2 regions of the Micromonospora parva genome follow, and region 1 is predicted to be linked to the other one. Evidence: predicted binding sites of a transcription regulator. Region 1 holds the regulator's gene; the other holds the start of a gene.
The links. Region 1 encodes HspR, which represses chaperone genes until heat shock. Its sites were predicted from a motif close to TTGAGTNNNNNNNACTCAA; they were not measured.
Positions count from the first base shown of each region.

Region 2: the regulator HspR is predicted to act here: its motif matches at 2,187-2,205, upstream of lon (endopeptidase La).

Region 1 covers NZ_JBEZFX010000005.1:339,233-342,636, reverse strand. Annotated here, with positions in the region: gene dnaJ (molecular chaperone DnaJ) at 1-1,134, shown strand, start outside; gene AB0C03_RS15390 (heat shock protein transcriptional repressor HspR) at 1,165-1,605, shown strand; gene AB0C03_RS15385 (hypothetical protein) at 1,743-1,937, shown strand; gene AB0C03_RS15380 (hypothetical protein) at 2,427-2,858, opposite strand; gene AB0C03_RS15375 (cation:proton antiporter) at 3,041-3,404, opposite strand, start outside.
Region 2 covers NZ_JBEZFX010000002.1:556,131-559,534, forward strand. Annotated here, with positions in the region: gene lon (endopeptidase La) at 1-2,168, opposite strand, end outside; gene AB0C03_RS07775 (manganese catalase) at 2,306-3,175, opposite strand; gene AB0C03_RS07780 (sensor histidine kinase) at 3,259-3,404, opposite strand, start outside.

The DNA.
Region 1 (3,404 bases):
GTGGACAAGGCCGCCTCCGCGGATGACATCAAGAAGGCGTACCGCAAGGTGGCCCGGGAGTCGCACCCGGACCACAACCCGGGCGACCCGAAGGCCGAGGAGCGGTTCAAGGCCGCGTCCGAGGCGTACAACGTGCTGTCGGACAGCGGCCGCCGCCGCGAGTACGACGAGATGCGCTCGCTCTTCGGCTCGGGCGCGTTCCGGCGCAACGCCCGGGGTGGTGGCCAGCCGGGTGGCATGCCGTTCGACGTCTCCGACATGTTCGGTGGCGGCGGAGGCGGCGATCGCCGCTTCGGAGGCGCCGGCTTCCAGGACCTGTTCAGCTCGATCTTCAGCGGCGGTCAGGCCGGTGGGCAGGCCGCGCCCCGCGGTCCGGCCCGTGGCCGGGACGTGGAGACCGAGGTGGCGCTGGACTTCGGCGACGCGGTGCGCGGGGTGACGCTGCCCCTGACGCTGCGCGCGCCGGGGGTCTGCGACACCTGCCACGGCAACGGGGCCAAGCCCGGCACCCAGCCGCAGACCTGCCCGGTCTGCCACGGTGCCGGGGTGACCACCCGCAACCAGGGGTCGTTCAGCTTCTCCGAGCCGTGCCGCAACTGCCAGGGCGTCGGCACCGTGGTCGAGGAGAAGTGCCCGGAGTGCCACGGCAGCGGCGGTGTCACCAAGACCCGCACCATGAACGTGCGCTTCCCGGCCGGTGTGGCCGACGGTCAACGCATCCGGCTGGCCGGGCGCGGCGAGCCGGGCGAGCGCGGCGGTCCGGCCGGTGACCTCTTCGTGCACGTCAAGGTTCGGCCGGACGAGTTGTTCGGGCGTACCGGAGACGACCTGACGCTGACCGTTCCGGTGACCTTCGCGGAGGCCGTGCTCGGCACGGACCTGCGGGTGCCCACGCTCGACGGCGCGGTGACCCTGCGGGTTCCGCCGGGGACGCCGAGCGGGCGGGTGCTGCGGGCCCGGGGCAAGGGTGTGGTCCGCCGTGATGGGCAGGCTGGTGACCTGCTGGTGACGTTGGACGTGGTGGTGCCGGCCCGGTTGTCCGACGAGGCGCGCACGGCGCTGGAGTCGTTCGCCGAGCAGACTCCGCCGGCGGCCCGGGAACATCTCGACGCACGGGTGCGTCGAGTCAGTTAGTCCGGTGGAGGGGACGCGGAGGTGAGCGGGATGTCGGGCGAGTTCCTCGGTTCGGGCGACCCTGCCTACGACGCCAAGGTGCTGATGATCTCGGTGGCGGCGCGGATGGCGGGGATGCACCCGCAGACGCTGCGCCAGTACGACCGACTCGGGCTGGTGCAGCCCGGTCGAGCGGCCGGTGGCGGGCGTCGTTACAGCGTCCGCGACGTGGTGCTGCTGCGCGAGGTGCAGCGGCTCAGCCAGGACGACGGGATCAACCTGGCCGGCGTCAAGCGGATCATCGGGCTGGAGCGGCTGCTGGAGCAGGCGCAGCAGCGGGTGGCCCGGCTGGAGGCGGAGCTGGACGCCGCGTATCGCCGGGTGGCCGAACTGGAGTCGCTGGCCCGCTTCCCGGGCCGGGATCTGGTGCCGACCAACCGCACCTCCACCGCCCTGGTGGTGTGGCGCCCTCGCCGCACGCCCGATCGCTGACCTGCCGCTCACCCGGAGCTGTCTGCCCGGCCCGGACCGCGCTGGATTTCCCGGCGCGGTCCGGGCCGCTTCGGTTAGCCTGTCGATAAGGGTTCAATCGGCTTAAATCGGACCCACCGGCATGGCGAGGGGGAGCGATGGCGGAGCCGGCGAAGAAGATGGCCCAGCAGACGGAGGACCGGTTGGAGAAACTGGCCGAGACCGTCCGCGAGAAGTTCGACAAGGTCACCGAGGGGACCTACCGGGACCGGATCATCGCGGGCCGGTTCGCCGAAGACGGCGAGCGCGGCGGCGAACCGGGCCGAGCCGAGACGGAACGCAAGCAGGACTGACCGGTGACCGACGTGCGGGCCGGGACCCACGGGGGGTCCCGGCCCGTTCGCCGTCGCCGGGTGCGGGCCGGGACGCGGGGCTTCCGCGCGCGGGGGTCCCGGCCCGTTCGCCGTCGCCGGGTGCGGGCCGGGACGCGGGGCTTCCGCGCGCGGGGGTCCCGGCCCGTTCGTCGTCGCCGGGTGCGGGCCGGGACGCGGGGCTTCCGCGCGCGGGGGTCGCGGCCCGTTCGCCGGTTGGGTGCGGGCCGGGACGCGGGGGTTCCGCGCGGGGGGCGCGGCCCGTTCGTCGCCGGGTGCGGGCCGGGACGCGGGGGCGCAGCGGCGGGGGTCCTATACCGAGCCTTTGGAGCTGAATCGTTTACGACATCACGCTGTGGTCCGCACCTGTCACGTCAGGGACCCCAACCGGTGAATCGTTTGCGACATCAGCTCCACAGCGGCGCAGGAACCAACACCCCGCTGCGCAGACCGCTGGCGATCAGCCCGTTCTCAACCGAGGCGGCGGTTTTCGCGGACCAGGCCGCCCTCGCACCAGTCCCGGTAGACGAAGAGATCCGGTCGGGCCAACAGCACCCGGCCGTTGTGCGCCCAGATCTTCATCAGCTCGTCGCCGTCCCGCTCGGCCTGTTCGACGAGCTTGCGGAAGCGGCGCTTCGGGTGGGCGCGGAAATTCGTCCGGATGCCGTCGGCCGCGTAGATGTACAGGCAGTGCAGCGCGAAACGCCGGGCCGGGCAGGTCGGATCCATCGCTAACTCGAAGAGCGTCAACACCAGTCGGTCGCCGGAGACCAGCAGGTCCCAGTCGGGTGGCATCGAGGCCAACGGCACCGAATCGGGCTTGTACGCCCAAGCTCGCAACTCCGCCGGAGTCGGATCGACGGGGTTGGCGAAGCCGTGGAACGTCGATTCCTGCACGCTCACCGGCCAACCTTCCGCTCTCGCCCGCGTTTTGGCAACGCTGCCTGCGGACCCTGGCTGCTGCGGCGAAACGGTAACCCGCCCACGCTTTGCTGCGGTAGCCCCCATGAGGAGCAATTCCGCAACCGTTGGCGGGAGGGGCATTACGCCCCTCCCGGTGGCCGTCCCGCGGGTTCAGGTGGTGCTCAATGCAGTGGGTCGGGGACCGGTGTCGACTCCCGCCGCTGGGCCGCCGCCCGAGTGCGCAACCACCGCTTGAACCACGGGAAGTCAGGCAGTCGGGCCAGAATCGGTCCGGTCACCACGGTGATCAGGACGTACGTCGCGGCCAGCGCCGCCAACCGTGGCTCGACGCTCCCGGCAGCCACCGCGAGCCCGGCGATGACGATGGAGAACTCGCCTCGGGGTACGAGTGCCAGGCCGGTCCGCCATCGACCGGGTTCCGCGATGCCGACACGGCGGGCGGCGAGGTAACCGGTGAGCGTCTTCGTCCCCATGGTGACCACGGCCAGGGCGAGTGCCGGCAGCAGGACCGGCGGGATGTCCTGC
Region 2 (3,404 bases), on a different contig from region 1:
ACTTCGGTGAGACCGGCCCGGTGCGCGGCGAGCAGCTTCTGCTTCACCCCACCGATCGGCAGCACCCGACCGGAGAGCGTCACCTCACCGGTCATCCCGAACTCGGGGCGGACCGGGCGCCCGGTGACCAGCGACGCCAGGGCCGTGACCATGGTGATGCCGGCGCTCGGACCGTCCTTGGGCACCGCGCCCGCCGGGAAGTGGACGTGGATCCGGCGTCCCGCGAGGGCGTTCGGGTCGATGCCGAGCCGCCGCCCGTTGGAGCGCAGGTAGGAGAGCGCGATGTGCGCCGACTCCTTCATCACGTCACCGAGCTGGCCGGTCAGGGTCAGCCCCGGCTCGCCCTCCATGCTGGTCGCCTCGATGAAGAGCACGTCACCACCGGCACCCGTGACGGCCAGGCCGGTGGCCACGCCGGGCACCGCGGTGCGCTCGGCCGACTCCGGGGTGAACTTCGGCCGCCCCAGGTAGCCGGTGAGGTTGCCGGTGTCGACGCGTACCGGCGTGGGGTCGGTCGCCAGGGTCACCGTCACCTTGCGCAGGATCTTGGCCAGGGCCCGTTCGAGCTGCCGCACGCCGGCCTCCCGGGTGTACTCCCCCGCGATCAGCGCGAGCGCCTCGTCGGCGACCGTCACCTCCTCGGCGGTCAACCCGGCCCGCTCCCGCTGCCGGGGCAGCAGGTGGTCGCGGGCGATGGAGACCTTCTCGTCCTCGGTGTACCCGTCCAGCATGACCAGCTCCATCCGGTCCAGCAGCGGGCCGGGGATGGCGTCCACCACGTTGGCGGTGGCCAGGAAGAGCACGTCGGACAGGTCCAGATCGACCTCCAGGTAGTGGTCCCGGAAGGTGTGGTTCTGGGCCGGGTCGAGCACCTCCAGCAGGGCGGCGGCGGGGTCACCGGCGTAGCCGGCGGCCAGCTTGTCGACCTCGTCGAGGAGCACGACCGGGTTCATCGAGCCGGCCTCGCGCAGCGCGCGGACGATCCGGCCGGGCAGCGCCCCCACGTAGGTGCGCCGGTGCCCGCGGATCTCCGCCTCGTCGCGGACGCCGCCGAGCGAGACCCGGACGAAGTTGCGCCCGAGCGCCCGCGCCACGGACTCGCCGAGGCTGGTCTTGCCGACCCCGGGAGGGCCGGCGAGGGCGAGTACCGCGCCGGAGCCACGACCGCCGACCACGCCGAGGTTGCGCTCGGCCCGCCGGTTGCGCACCGCCAGGTACTCCAGGATGCGGTCCTTCACGTCGGACAGACCGGCGTGGTCGGCGTCGAGCACCGCCCGGGCCGCGGCCAGGTCGGTGTTGTCCTCGGTACGGGTGCCCCACGGCATCTCGAGCACGGTGTCCAGCCAGGTACGGATCCAGCCCGCCTCCGGGGAGGCGTCACTGGCCCGCTCCAGCTTGCCGACCTCGCGCATGGCCGCCTCGCGGACCTTCTCCGGCAGCTCGGCGGACTCGACCCGGGACCGGTAGTCGGCGGAGCCGTCCGGCTCGTCCTCGCCCAGTTCCTTGCGGATCGCGGCGAGCTGCTGACGCAGCAGGAACTCGCGCTGGGACTTCTCCAGCCCCTCGCGGACGTCACTGTTGATCTGCTCGGTGACCTCCTGCTCGGCCAGGTAGTCCTTCACCCAGCCGACCAGCAGCTCCAGCCGGGCGGTGACGTCCGGCGCGGCGAGCAGCTCGGTCTTCTGCTCCAGCGTCAGCCAGGGCGCGTAACCGGCCGAGTCGGCCAGCTCGGAGAGGTCGGTCATCCGCTCCACCGCGTCGATGACCTGCCAGGCGCCCCGCTGCTGGAGCACGGAGGTCACCAGGGCGCGGTACTCGCGGGCGAGTTCACGGGCCCGACCGGCGTAGGCGGGTTCGTCGAGTTCGGTCGCCTCGACCCAGAGGGCGGCGCCGGGGCCGGGCACGCCGGACCCGATCCGGGCCCGGGACAGGCCTCGGATGACGGCGGCGGGCTCACCCTCGGGCAGCCGGCCGACCTTCTCGATGGTGGCGACCACGCCGACCGGCCCGTACTCGCCGTCGATGCGCGGCACGGCCAGCAGCTTGCGGTCGCCGGTCGCCCGCGCCGCGTCGATCGCGGCCTGGGTGGTGGGGTCGAGGGTCACCGGGATGACCATGCCGGGCAGCAGCACGGCGTCGGTCAGGGGAAGTACCGGAAGAGTTGCCATCGAACACCTCGCGTTGAGTTGAGCGTGTCTCACTCAAGTAACAAAGCGTTCCCCTTGTTCCGATCTGTGACCCAGACCACTTCCCCGGCCGGTTCCGTCGGGTCGCCCAGGACCGGTGGGCGACCCGACGGGACACCTCAGGTGAGCTTGCTCTTCACCGTGTTCACCACCGAGCCGGCCACCCCCGGATTGGTGCCGTACAGGCGGGGGTCACCCGGCGGCAGCACCGGCTCCGGCGCGTTCGCGCGTGGGTTGTCGTCGTACCGGAACTCGCCCTTGCCGTCGGGCGATGGCCCGGACGCCCAGCGCCCCTGGGCGGCGTCGGTGCCCGAGGAGAAACCCAGATAGGTGTAGCCGTACTCCTCGGTGAACTCGCCCGAGTCCGGGAACGCCTCCGGCACCGGCATCTCCTCCAGCCCGTCCTCCTTGAGCTGCTCGATCGCCGCCAGCCACATGTTCTGGTGCATCGTGTCGCGGGCCAGCAGGAAGCGCAGCATCTGCTTGACACCCGGGTCGTCGGTCATGTGGAACAACCGGGCGACCTGGAGCCGACCCTGCGCCTCGGCGGTGACGTTGAGCTGGAAGTCGGCCAACAGGTTGCCGCTGGCGGTGACGAACGCGCCGCTCCAGGGCACCCCGTTGGAGTCGGCGGGCAGGGCACCACCACCGCCATGGATGAAGTGCGCCGGATTCTCGCCGGCGTAGGTCGCCGCACCACCGGGGTCCTCCGCGATCCCCTCGGTCAGCGACAGCGGCGCATTGTCCAAGAGCCGGGTGATCATCGTGACGATCATCTCGACGTGGCCCATCTCCTCGGTGCCGACATCGAGCAACAGATCCTTGTACTTGCCGGGCAGCCGGCAGTTCCAACCCTGGAAGAGGTACTGGTTGGCGACTGTCATCTCGCCCCACTTGCCGCCCAGCACCTCCTGCAGCCGACGGGCGAACGCCGCGTCCGGGCCGTCTGGTTTGGCCTCGAACTGCAGATCCTTGACGTGACTGAACATCCGACCTCCTCGGTACCGGAAACAGGTAGCGAGGCCGTTCCCGCTGGGCTGACCCGAGCGGGCCAACCGGTGGCCCGCCCGGGTCAGCCCAGCGGGCGGGCCACCGGCAGCAGCACCTCCAGCGCCACTCCACGGGGCCGCAGCCGGTGCGCCCGCAGCGCTCCCCCGTCGGTCGCGACGAGCTGCCGCGCGATCCACAGGCCCAGACCGGACATCCCGACGGCCGGCG